3 regions of the Paenibacillus sp. p3-SID867 genome follow, and region 3 is predicted to be linked to each of the others. Evidence: riboswitches for the same ligand, from Rfam matches in the RefSeq annotation. Region 3 holds a riboswitch; each other region holds the start of a gene.
What was found. A riboswitch is a leader RNA that binds a small molecule or an ion and turns the genes downstream of it on or off. The one in region 3 is predicted to bind ZMP and ZTP.

Region 1 (4,184 bases), on a different contig from region 3:
AACGAAGACTGACACGCTGCATGACTTTTTATCGTAAAATAACTACACGATTTCCTGCGGTTCCTTACCCAGTAGACCCAACAGACGGAGGCCGTACTGTATACCGTCTTGATCAACATCCCTGGTTATATGCCTGGCCGCCTTCTTGACGATTTCCGGCGCATTGCCCATCGCCACACCGTGGCCCACGTACGACAGCATCTCCAGATCATTCAGATAATCGCCAAAGGCAATCGTATCTTCCAGATCGATGTGCAGCAGCTGAATCAATTGTTTAATCCCTTCGGCTTTGGATCCCCCGGACGGCAGCACATCGATTCCATAAGGACCCCATCGAACGAAATCGAACCGACCTGCGAAATTGTTCACGTAAGCCGCTTCCTCATCCTCCGTGCAGAATACAATAGCCTGATAAATATCTCTGCCCAAGTAATATTCCGGATCATATTCAGGGATCGTGAGTTTCAGTTCCCCCCAGCTGGAATCGATATGAACATGCTCGGTTACGTTCATCTTCATGGCTTCACTGCCGGCATATATGATCGGATGATCAAACTCAACGGCCTGCTCCGTCAGCTTCTGCAAGGCATCTTGCGCCAATGGATTTCCATGGATCGGTTTGCCTTCATGAACCACATACTGACCGTTCATACAAACATAGGAATTGATACCGAGCTCCTCACGCAGCTCTTCAAAATGATAGGGAGCGCGCCCTGTCGCTATAGCGACGATGTGCCCGGCATCCTTTAACTCCTGAATGGACTCTTTCGTTGTAGCCGGAACTTTCTTTTCATGATCCAGCAGCGTCCCGTCGATATCAAAAAATATGATTTTCTTATTCAATGAAACTCGCCCCTCTTCCGTAGATTCTAGCCAGTAACCATATTGTAAATGATGAAAAGCATTTCAGAGCAAGCCATTATTTCAGCAAGGTCGTTCGAACACTTCCCGATAGTGCATAAAAAACCGCGCTGGAGCACGGTTTCTGTGGTATTTTACATAAGCGCAATTTGCCGTCATTTTCATATCTAACGACAACAAAAGAGTCCGCCTTGTGCAGGCGGACTTCTTCTATGGGCTTATTTCACTTCCGAGCGAACCTCATCGAGCATTTCATGGGCGCACCTTCATTCATATGCAAATAGTCTGTGGCTTTCCTTTAGGCTTGCACGGTTCGCTCGGCCGATTCGACGGTATGCTTCAGCAATGTAGCAATCGTAACGGGGCCGACACCTGCCGGTACCGGTGTAATCGCAGATGCCACCTTCGCGCAGGCTTCATAATCGCAGTCGCCGATATTCCCTTTATTGTAGCCGGCATCCAATACAACGGCACCCGGCTTAATCCAGCTCCCTTGAATGAAATTAGGTTTGCCTACGGCCGCAACCACGATATCCGCCTGGGACACAAGCTCCCCGAGGTTCTTCGTTCTCGAGTGGCAGATCGTAACGGTAGCATTGCGATTGAGCAGCATCATCGATACCGGCTTACCCAGAATCGGACTGCGTCCGACCACCACGGCATGCTTCCCTTCGATCGGCAGGTCATAATAATCCATAATCGCAATAATCGCGGCAGGCGTACAAGACGGATAATCGGCAAAACCAAACGCATTTTGCGAGAAACCGAGCGTGGTTACTCCATCCACGTCTTTTTCAATGGCAATGGCATCAAAAGCCGCCCGTTCATCGATATGATGCGGCACCGGATGCTGCAGCAGAATACCGTGGACATTCGGATCCTCGTTCAGCTCTTGTATCGCGGCGATCAGCTCCTCGGTCGAGGTCGATGTCTCCAGCACCACTTTCTTGGATATGATACCAAGCCGCTCGCAAGCATTTCCCTTCATCCGCACATAGGTCGCAGAAGCAGGATCATCGCCAACCAGAATCGTTGCCAGACAAGGCGTTATCCCGTGCTGCTTCAATTCCTGTACCTTCACCGCCAGCTTTGCCTTAATATCATCGGATACCTTTTTTCCATCCAAAATTACGGGTTCCTTACTCATGCTAATCCGCTCCTTCGCCATTGTATTAAAAACATAAAGAGGCAAGGCGACTGATCGTCTCCTTACCTCTTGCCCAGGCGTACGGCATATGATCCTATGTGCTCCCTCTTGGTACCCCAAGCTACGCCAGTAACACACAGATAACTTTTTTTAAATATACCACGACTTTGGACTTCGCGCTACCGGTCTTGAAGTTCACGTATTAAATCGTAATCTTTTTGATTAATTTGCAAGAATCTAGTATGTTGCCGATGGTACAAGCATAGAATGTCTTAAGAACAATTCGCTCCAGGAGGCCTGAATGAAATATCCGGTAATCTTCAAAATGCTGCCCTTCATGATTCCGCTTGTCTTCGTGATACCGGTCTTGACGATATGGCTGCAGAACGATACAAGTCTAATATCTAGCCGTGACATACAGCAGGTAAAAACGGTTTTTACGGGCATTTTCCTTGAGGCGCTTCCTTTTGTACTGCTTGGAGTGCTGCTGTCGTCCCTTCTTCAGCTGTTCGTTAAAGAACAGTGGGTGCGTCGGATCACGCCCAAAAATCCGGTCATCGGCGTCCTGTTCGCTTCCATGCTGGGGATCGTGTTTCCCATCTGTGAATGCGGGATGATCCCGGTCGTCCGAAGGCTGATGCTTAAGGGGATGCCTGCCTACATCGCTGTAACCTTTATTCTCAGCGGACCTATCCTGAACCCCATTGTGTTCGCTGCGACGATCATGGCCTTCCGTTCGCATCCCGAAGTGACGATCGGCCGGATGGGACTGGCTTTTGCAGTCGCGGTAACGGTAGGTTTGCTTGTCTATGTTTTTTCAAGGAACAACCCGCTCAAGCGTTCCTTACAAGAGTTTTCCGAACAAGATTCCGCCGTTGGTGAACGCAAGCTGCACGAGCATCCCAAAACTTGGAGAAGCCTGTTTGTCCACGCCGGAGACGAATTGATCGAAATGGGCAAATACCTGGTTCTTGGCGCATTCCTGACAGCCTGCATCCAATCCTTCATTCCTAGAGAAGAGCTGCTGGCATTGGGGAACGGTCCCACCGCTTCTTACCTGTTCATGATGGGGTTTGCTTTCATTCTGTCCCTCTGCTCGACCTCGGATGCATTTGTGGCATCGGCGTTCACGCACACCTTCACCGTAGGTCCGCTCGTATCCTTTCTCGTGCTCGGCCCGATGCTGGATTTCAAAAGCTTGCTCATGCTGTCGGCTACCTTCAAGACTAAATTCGTCATCGGTTTAAGCCTGCTGGTGATGACGCTTGTCTTCATCGGCTCTGTAGCCGTCAACGCTCTTCTGGGTGGATAGCTGCCTAAGGATGAAAGATTGATGAAAAAACCAAACGAGATTACCGGGACCGTTTAGGTTGATCAGGTATCCGCTTGAGATTGGAGGTGATTGGGAGGATGAAGTCCAGTTTGAGGATACGGATTCACTATACGCTCCGGTCGCTGCTTGTTGCGGCTCTCGCCGCTTATATCATGCATCTGAATGCTTCAGATTCGCTTGAATATTACCTAGCGCCTCATATGCAGACCCTGCTGCTTCTCTGCCCGGTTCCGTTGTTGTTCATTGCATTCGGGATGATGTGGCATTCCCTTGCGGGCGATTCCGGAGAGGTGTGTGATTGCGAGCATCCCCTGCCTGCCGGCCTTGTCAAAAACATAACGGTATACGGGTTATTCACGGTGCCGCTGCTGTTTGGCCTGTTCCTGCCGGACCAAGCCCTGGGCAGCGATATGGCAGCCAAAAAAGGAATGATCTACACCTATCCGAATCCCGATGTACGGCGTAAAACCGATGACCGCAACACGTCCGCCTTTTCAGCCACGGATAAGCGATTACCCGGCATGGATCAAGGAGCAGAAGAAAATATCGCTTTGAACGAACGATTCGTTGCCAAGGACATTTATAGTGTGGAGTTTGCAGAGCTTGCCAAGCGCTTATATACGCTGCCCGTCATTAAGGTGGAACCGGACATTTTCTCGGAAACCGTCGGGGCCATGGATATGTACAAAGAGCATTTTCAAGGAAAAACCATCTCGGTGCAAGGATTCGTCTTCCGCGACGGACATATGAATGAGGATACCTTTGCCGTCAGCCGATTCCTCGTGATGTGCTGCACGGCAGACGCCGTACCGTTCGGGGTTCTTGTGCGGGGCACGAATGCTG
Region 2 (4,184 bases), on a different contig from region 3:
GACACGATGGCTTCAATCGGCTTATAGTTTCGGCGCGTAACCACTACGATCCAGACGACCCCGGCAACGCACATGAGCAAGCCAACGATAAACCAGATATTGTACAGCTGGCTGACGATACCGACCACTCTGCCTTGGGTAAGACCTCCCTCATATACCCACCCGGTATAAGGCGAAATCGCCTTGGAGACAAGCTCCCCACTCTCTGCCATGGAGGTACCGGGGAGCATGGACTGCCCCTGCGTATCCTTCATATGAATGAAACTAACATCGGGATTTACCATGCCCTGAATCATGTTTTGTATGGCGTCCACCTTGATATTAACGGCAATAACGCCTTTCCCATGGGTAACGAAGGGTGCATCTCGCACCAGGGTCACCACATGCTGCATACTGTTGAAGCTGAACTCCCGGAAATTCCGCATCGCACTCCACTTTGCTTCACTATTGACCTGGCCCAAATAAGGCTTGAGAAAGTCATAATCCGCATAATCCTGCAAGTTGAACGAGGACGAAGTACTCAACACGAACTCATCCTGGGTCCGCACGAGCACCATGGAATCCACAAGCGGATTGGACACCTTGAACTGCTTCATGGCCTTCACCGCCTGCATGTTCAAATAGACGTTGTCCTGATCCTCATGATTGAAAAATCCCGACATATCGGGGTTGAACAACAATTCCTGCACGAGCATCTGATCGATGGCCTTCAGCGAGTTGTCCACCGAACGCATCGCCTGATGAATCATCGTCTCATTGGCCTGAATCGCACCTTGCCGAGACTGTTCCCCGAGCATCTGGAAAAAGACAAAAAACACAAATGAAATCACGATAAAGAAGACCGGCATATACGATAAAAGCTGACGGTAAAACCACGCTTTTCTTCCCATAGGCATCCCCCTAAAGCGAATAATTCCTTATCTCATCGTCGATTTGAAGTAATTTCATCATAGAAGAATGAGCGGAGTTTACCAACACTTTTTTAAAGAGCGGAAGAAAAACAAGTCTAAAGCATCACGACTTCCATAGCATGGACGTGGTCATTAAACATATGTGATTTGAAAGCAATGAAGGGAGTTAACAAATTCAAAAAACTATTTGATTTTATGTTACATAATCTTGAAAAGACTATTTGTACTCCTCTTATAGATTTTTAACAAGTGCACAGCCGGCTGACATGCGCTTGAAGAACACGAACAATCATCTTATCCTCCTTTTGAAGAATAGTGCATATACACGTCTCTTAAGTTACCTGCTTTATAATATGGATACTCCATCTTCTGCTGAACTTGAAGAACTGTCTCCTTGGTCGTCAACATTTCGACCAAGTATAGCCCCAAGTCGATGGAAGCCGTAACCCCCGCACCAGTTACCGTATTACCATCACGCACAACACGAGCAGAAATCACTTCCGCACAATAAGGAGCCAGTAAATCATATGCTGATGAGTTGGTAGTAGCCCTTTTCCCATTCAGGAAACCAGCTGCGCCCATTAGCAAAGCCCCAGTACAAATAGAAATCGCATACGGTACAAGCTCCGCTGTCCGAACCCAGCTCATGAAATCCTCATCAAATCGAAGCGTTCTGGTTGATAAGCCCCCAGGGAAAAACACTAAATCAAATTCACCTAAATTAGGCAACACCGCATCGGACTTCATTTTAAGCCCCCGGTCATCCGTGATCTCCGGCCTGTCTGCACAAAACGTCCATGATACGTTTTCCTTCGCTTTCAGGATCGCTAGCCAGGTCACTGCTTCATAAAATCCAGCTAAGTCCATGCTTGTCATTCCATCGAATAACACAAACGCTATTTTCATCGCCGCTACCAGTCCTTTCATTCCTTGAAAAATAAATAAAGCGCTTGATCAAAAGATCAAACACTTTGCCCAGGCGTACGGCATATAAAATATGTGCTTCCTCGTGGTTCAATCCACTTTTACGCCAGTCACACATACCAGATATTTAATACTTAATATACATGATCTTTGTTCACATTGTAAATATATGGATTAAAGTAAAGAAGGAGCACCTGCCGCAGCAAACTGCTCCTTGTAAATTGACCTACTTCTCCCGTTAGTTGGGAAAACCATGCCTGCCAGTAATCAAAACATAACCGTTGACGATCCTTAGTCCTCTTGGAGAGAATTATGTCCTGTAAAATCCTCTTGGATCTTTTTCATTCTTTCAAGGTGTGGTTTCAACTGCCGTAGTATCTCCGCTTTATGTGACTCTATTTGATCTTGGAAAAACATGTGATGTGCGTCATCCTTAATCGACGTAATCGTTTCGTTTAACGCGCGGAGCTCAGTCGCCAATGAGCGCAAGGTTTCTCTAGTCTTGGCGTCTATTGTTTTAGGATTAGACTTCCAATACAAATAGCTTATATGGTATAACGGTGGCCATGTCCTTGCCTGAGTTGCAAGATAAAACATATCCTGCTGCATATTCGTTGTCATTGCCGTATTATTAACTGAAAGCTGAGGAACAGCATTGTTTCTGAAGGTATCGCTAAATTCAATGATTGTTAACAGTTGCTCATCGATTTCTTCCGCTTGGATCTTCGCCTTATCGATCAATTGCCGAATCTTAGCAGGATCTTCATTTTCCTTCGACTCACTAATTGCCATTAAAGTGTCAGCAAACGGATTCATTTCAGAAGCGTGCTTTACTAAATAGACAAATGCCGAGTCGTTCTTCTGCTGATACAGTGAATAGAGATCATTGTATTTTACAGATGATTGGTTTTCCAAATGTTTGTACATCGCAGCGTTTATTAATATGAAAATAATAAGTATTAGTACGTAGATCTTTATGTGCTTGGGCAAAGGGGACTTCCTTTCTGAAACATTTAATTGTCCTGGTAGCGTAAAACATTCAAAAGAATAGTTTAGCATGGAATTCATCACCCATAAATGGATAATATATTCCACTAAACTGCCCGTTTGCTTTAATGGGATGCCAAGATGGATTGACCTTAGGCAACCTTGTTATCGGGCATGTATTCACTTTCTCCTGAACTCACTCCTTAATCATTCAATAATGAAAGAATTTGTGCATCTTTCGCCTACAGGCCTGATTTTCATCAGGATACAATGGAAGCTATCAATAGGCGAGAGGTGATTAATCATGAATGCACAAACGGCACAGCCGGTGGGCAAGGCCAAGCTGGACAAGAATATGAAAGCGGTTGCCAAAACACTCAAAGGGCGCTGGAATGCTCCGTTAGCCGGCTACCTGTTCATCGCTCCCTGGCTGCTGGGCTTTCTTATTTTACAGCTGTGGCCCATTATCCAGTCCTTCTATTTATCCTTCACCGAGTATTCGCTGCTGGAGCCGGCCCGCTGGATCGGACTTGAGAACTACCAGGATATCGCTCACGACCGGCTCTTCTTCAATTCGCTGAAGGTGACATTTCTGTACGTGATCGCTTCCGTGCCGCTGAAACTGCTGGTGGCGCTGGCTGTAGCCCTGCTGCTGAACCGGAACATCCGGGGCATATCCTTTTACCGGACCATCATTTACCTGCCCTCTCTGATCGGCGGGAGCTTGGCGGTGGCCGTGCTATGGCGCAATATTTTCGGTTTGAACGGCTTCATTAATCAGCTCGTGATTTGGGTCGGGATCGCCCCCAAAAACTGGATCGGCACCCCCTCCACCGCCCTCGGCACCCTGGTGCTGCTGACGGCCTGGCAGTTCGGTTCATCGATGATTATTTTCCTTGCCGGTCTCAAGCAAATCCCAAGTGAGCTGTATGAGGCCGCCTCCGTGGACGGGGCCTCGCCGCTCCGCAAGTTCATCCGGATTACCCTGCCCATGTTGTCCCCGGTCATCCTGTTTAATCTGATCATGGGCATCATCAACGCATTCCAGATGTTCACTTCGGCTTTTGTTGTCACGAATGGAGGACCGGTCAATTCAACCGAGATGTTTGCCCTGTTCCTGTACAATAAAGCCTTTGGTTCCCTGCAGATGGGCTACGCCTCGGCCCTGGCCTGGATATTGCTCGTTATTATCGGCATCGCCACGGCGCTTAATTTTGTCGCGTCCAAATACTGGGTCTTCTACGAAACCGAAACGGAGGGCCGCAAATGACAGGTTCACATAATAAACAAAACTGGCTGGTCCATATGGTGATGATTGCATTCTGTTTCGTGATGTTTTATCCCGTGCTTTGGTGGATCGGA
Region 3 (4,184 bases):
CCCGCGTGCCGACGCGGTGTCGGCACGCATCGCGGCCGAGCTTGAGGCGGCTGCCCGACGCGGGGAGGTGACCGGCGTGCTGTCGTTTGACGAGCACATCGGTCACTACCGCGCGGACGTTGCCGTCTCGCTCGGCAGCCTGGCCGCGCCGGAGGAAGCGGCCCGCCGGCTGTACGCCGGCCTGCGCCGGTTCGATGATGAAGGCGCAACCTTCATCCTGGCCGAAGCGTGCCCGGAGCAGGGCCTCGGAGCAGCCGTCATGAACCGGCTGCTCAAGGCCGCGGGACACCACATCATCGACGTGAATTAAAGCAGCCGCATGAACGCTGTTGGCATCATTTACCCCTTGTCCGCATATGGTGTACAAGACCATGGGACTTGGGGGAATGGGCATGCTGGAGGCGTCTGTCCAATCGGGACAGCTTGCGGCGATTCTGCTGATGGCGGTTGCACTCGGGCTAGACGCATTTTCGCTTGGAATCGGAGTTGGAATGAGAGGCGGTATGCGCTTAGGCCATATGCTGGGCATCAGCTTCATGATCGCGTTGTTTCACATGCTGATGCCGCTGCTGGGCTTATTTGCCGGCCGCTATGTTGGCATGTTACTGGGCCACGTCACAGGGCTTGCTGCCGGCGGGCTGCTGCTTTTACTGGGCGGGCATATGATGTATAACGCCCTGCGGGGCGGAGAGGGACAGCGAATACATCCTACCGCATTTTTAGGCATGCTGCTGTTTTCGCTTAGCGTCAGCATCGACTCCTTCTCGGTAGGCGTTTCCCTCGGAATGTTTGTGGATGATGTGCTGTTAATCGTAATTTCCTTCGGGGTCGTGGGCGGTTTGCTGTCCATTCTCGGTTTGCTGCTTGGCCGTCAGGTAAGCAATAAGCTGGGGGAGTACGGTGAAATGCTGGGCGGACTGATTTTGGTTATCTTTGGCACCATGTTTATTTTTTGACGCAATATTTGTTACAATAACCCCAAAGAACCTACGAACGGGAGGAACGGACCGTGAAAAATATATTGTTTGTCTGCACGGGAAATACCTGCCGCAGTCCAATGGCGGAAGGCATGCTGCGCAAGCTTGCCAAACAACGGGGCATTCCGCTGGAAACGAAGTCCGCCGGTGTCTCGGCCGTGGATGGAATGCCGGTGTCCCATCATGCGGAATCCATCCTGCGAGACCAGGATATCCAGGAACGCTTGGTGTCCAAGCCGTTGACCGCGAACCTTGTAGAATGGGCGGACCTGATTCTGACGCTGACCCAGTCGCATAAGCAGTATGCTATAAGGCAGTTTCCGCACGCCGCAGACAAGATGCACACGCTGAAAGAGTTCGTTGAGGATGACCGCCGGGTGCTGGACGATCTGCGGGAGCAGGATAGTCTGTATGCAGCGCTTGAGCTGGCCAGATCTCTGGGCCACGATGTCAGCGACCGTGACCGGGAGCGTCTGATCGAGCTGCGTCAGCGCATCCCGAGCTTCGATATCTCCGACCCTTTCGGAGGCTCGCGGGAGGAATATGAAGCGACGGCCGCAGAGATACGGACGGCGTTGTTCCGTCTTTTGGACAAGCTGGAAGCGGATCGGCATAACTAAGCCTAGCTTTTAGAGATATGAAGCCTTGCATTGGGCTGAAAAGCCACTTGCCTTTCGCATGGTATTGCTTTAAGATGAAGTTGAAAAACAAATGATCCGGTGTAACTGGCGACGAAGTGGATGAAACCACGATGGAGCATCGGAATATACGGCCGGTCGCCTGGGCAAAGAGCATTTGGAGCACAATACGTGCGCCGACTGCTCTTTTTTCGTCTTTTGCGCCCGATTTGGGTTATAATGAAACAAGCTAAAACGCAAAAGCGAACATACGAGGGGGTTTTTCATAGATGAAAATTGCATTGGGTACGGATCATGCCGGCATTCGTCTGAAAGAGGAGATCATGGAAGTCATTCGGGGTCTTGGCCACGAGGTGGAGGATCTGGGCTGCGGCTGTTCCGATTCCGTGGATTATCCCGATTATGCCCTTCCGGTGTGCGAGAAGGTCGTCTCGGGTGAAGCGGACCGCGGCATTCTGATCTGCGGTACGGGGATCGGCATGAGCATAGCGGCCAACAAGGTGCCTGGCATTCGCTGCGCGCTGACACATGATGTGTTCTCAGCTAAAGCGACGCGCGAGCATAACGACAGCAACGTGATTGCGCTGGGTGAGCGTGTCGTCGGTCCCGGACTTGCTGCCGAAATCGTCAGCGCATGGCTGACGACGGATTTCAGTCATGGCGAGCGCCATGTCGGCCGCGTGAACAAGATCAAGGCCATCGAGGAGCGTTACCTGAAGAATGAATCGCGATAAGTGAACGCGTAATGCAGCTGCGGCTATCGTGATATGGGATTGAAGCATCTTCTGTGAAAAAATCATCGGGAGGACTGTGACATGACGGATATCTCCAAGGTTTCCTTGAACGAACAGACAGCGCGTATTGTCCGCGAACTGGCCAAAGTGGCCGTTTTAGGCCCGGGTAAAGTGCTGGTCATCGGAGCCAGCACCAGTGAAGTAGTTGGGCGCCGAATCGGTACGGGCGGCGCTCTTGAAACGGCGCAGCAACTCCTTCAGGGCATTGCCGAGGCTCAAACGGAATTCGGTTTTGCGGTGGCCTATCAATGCTGTGAGCATCTGAACCGTGCGCTTGTCATGGAACGCGAGCTGCTCGAGCGACTGGGCTTGACGGAAGTGGCGGCAGTTCCCATTCCGGGTGCGGGCGGGTCGATGGCTTCCGCAGCTTACCGCAGCATGAAGGAGCCCTGCCTTGCGGAATCGATTGAAGCCCATGCGGGTGTCGATATCGGCGAGACGCTGATCGGCATGCATTTGCGGAGAGTGGCGGTTCCGTTCCGGCCAACCGAGCGTTATATCGGGGAGGCGCGCGTAACTGCGGCTTATACCCGGCCCAAGCTGATCGGCGGAGAACGTGCGGTGTACCGACTCGAGCAGAGTGATGATTCCACGCTGTGCGATTGATTCGAATGAGAACTCGCTTTTTCAATGATGACTACTTGTAGTTTTTAAATTTGCAAGAAAAAATAACGATGGATTATGGGAGGATATGAACATGATGGAACATTTGCGGAAGAGTGACCCGGCTGTATTGGAAGCGATGGATTTGGAGCTGAAGCGTCAACGTAGCAACATTGAGCTGATTGCCTCTGAGAATATTGTCAGCGAAGCGGTTATGGAAGCAATGGGGACGGTGCTGACGAATAAATATGCGGAAGGCTACCCTGGCAAACGCTATTACGGTGGCTGTGAGCGTGTGGATATCGTGGAAGATATCGCCCGTGACCGCGCCAAAGAATTGTTCGGAGCCGAGCATGCCAACGTTCAGCCGCACTCCGGTGCCCAAGCGAACATGGCGGTATATTTGGCAGCCCTGAAGCCCGGAGATACCGTGCTCGGCATGAACCTGGCCCATGGCGGCCATTTGACTCACGGAAGCCCGGTTAACGCTTCTGGTCTTCTGTACAATTTCGTTGCCTACGGCGTGCAAGAAGACACGTTCCTTATCGATTACGACGAAGTCCGCAAAGCGGCATTCAAGCATCGCCCTCGTCTGATCGTGGCGGGTGCAAGTGCCTATCCTCGCATTATTGATTTTGAAAAGCTTGCTGCCATCGCCAATGACGTAGGCGCGTTGTTCATGGTCGACATGGCTCATATTGCAGGACTCGTTGCAGCAGGTCTTCATCCGAATCCGGTTCCGCATGCCCATTTTGTAACGACAACGACGCATAAGACGCTTCGCGGGCCTCGCGGCGGTATGATTCTGTGCAAAAAAGCTTGGGCGCAAGCGATTGATAAAGCGGTATTCCCCGGCTCCCAAGGCGGCCCGCTCATGCATGTGATTGCTTCCAAAGCCGTTGCGCTTGGCGAAGCCTTGGATCCGTCTTTCAAGACGTATGCAGAGAATGTCGTGAAGAATGCGAAAGTGCTGGCCGATACCCTGATCGAGGAAGGCCTGAACATTGTTTCCGGCGGAACCGATAACCACCTGATGCTGGTGGATACCCGTAATCTGGACATCACCGGCAAAGACGCGGAGAAAGTTCTGGACTCCATCGGGATTACCGTGAACAAGAATGCCATCCCGTTTGATCCGACCAGCCCGTTCGTAACGAGCGGTATCCGTATTG

Region 1: linked by a shared signal. The riboswitch ahead of M4D81_RS07835 (bifunctional 5,10-methylenetetrahydrofolate dehydrogenase/5,10-methenyltetrahydrofolate cyclohydrolase) and the one ahead of rpiB (ribose 5-phosphate isomerase B) in region 3 are both predicted to bind ZMP and ZTP.
Region 2: linked by a shared signal. The riboswitch ahead of M4D81_RS11270 (DJ-1/PfpI family protein) and the one ahead of rpiB (ribose 5-phosphate isomerase B) in region 3 are both predicted to bind ZMP and ZTP.

What each region holds. Positions count from the first base shown of each region.
Region 1 is NZ_JAMBDM010000003.1:357,394-361,577, reverse strand. Features, by position in the region: gene M4D81_RS07840 (Cof-type HAD-IIB family hydrolase) at 43-843, opposite strand; gene M4D81_RS07835 (bifunctional 5,10-methylenetetrahydrofolate dehydrogenase/5,10-methenyltetrahydrofolate cyclohydrolase) at 1,160-2,008, opposite strand; ZMP/ZTP riboswitch at 2,073-2,152, opposite strand; gene M4D81_RS07830 (permease) at 2,310-3,320, shown strand; gene M4D81_RS07825 (TIGR03943 family putative permease subunit) at 3,419-4,184, shown strand, end outside.
Region 2 is NZ_JAMBDM010000004.1:466,351-470,534, forward strand. Features, by position in the region: gene M4D81_RS11265 (helix-turn-helix domain-containing protein) at 1-890, opposite strand, end outside; gene M4D81_RS11270 (DJ-1/PfpI family protein) at 1,206-1,817, opposite strand; ZMP/ZTP riboswitch at 1,878-1,959, opposite strand; gene M4D81_RS11275 (hypothetical protein) at 2,127-2,894, opposite strand; gene M4D81_RS11280 (carbohydrate ABC transporter permease) at 3,127-4,092, shown strand; gene M4D81_RS11285 (carbohydrate ABC transporter permease) at 4,089-4,184, shown strand, end outside.
Region 3 is NZ_JAMBDM010000016.1:13,463-17,646, reverse strand. Features, by position in the region: gene M4D81_RS26465 (L-threonylcarbamoyladenylate synthase) at 1-310, shown strand, start outside; gene M4D81_RS26460 (manganese efflux pump MntP) at 393-956, shown strand; gene M4D81_RS26455 (low molecular weight protein arginine phosphatase) at 1,010-1,597, shown strand; ZMP/ZTP riboswitch at 1,689-1,770, shown strand; gene rpiB (ribose 5-phosphate isomerase B) at 1,885-2,349, shown strand; gene M4D81_RS26445 (TIGR01440 family protein) at 2,431-3,015, shown strand; gene M4D81_RS26440 (serine hydroxymethyltransferase) at 3,107-4,184, shown strand, end outside.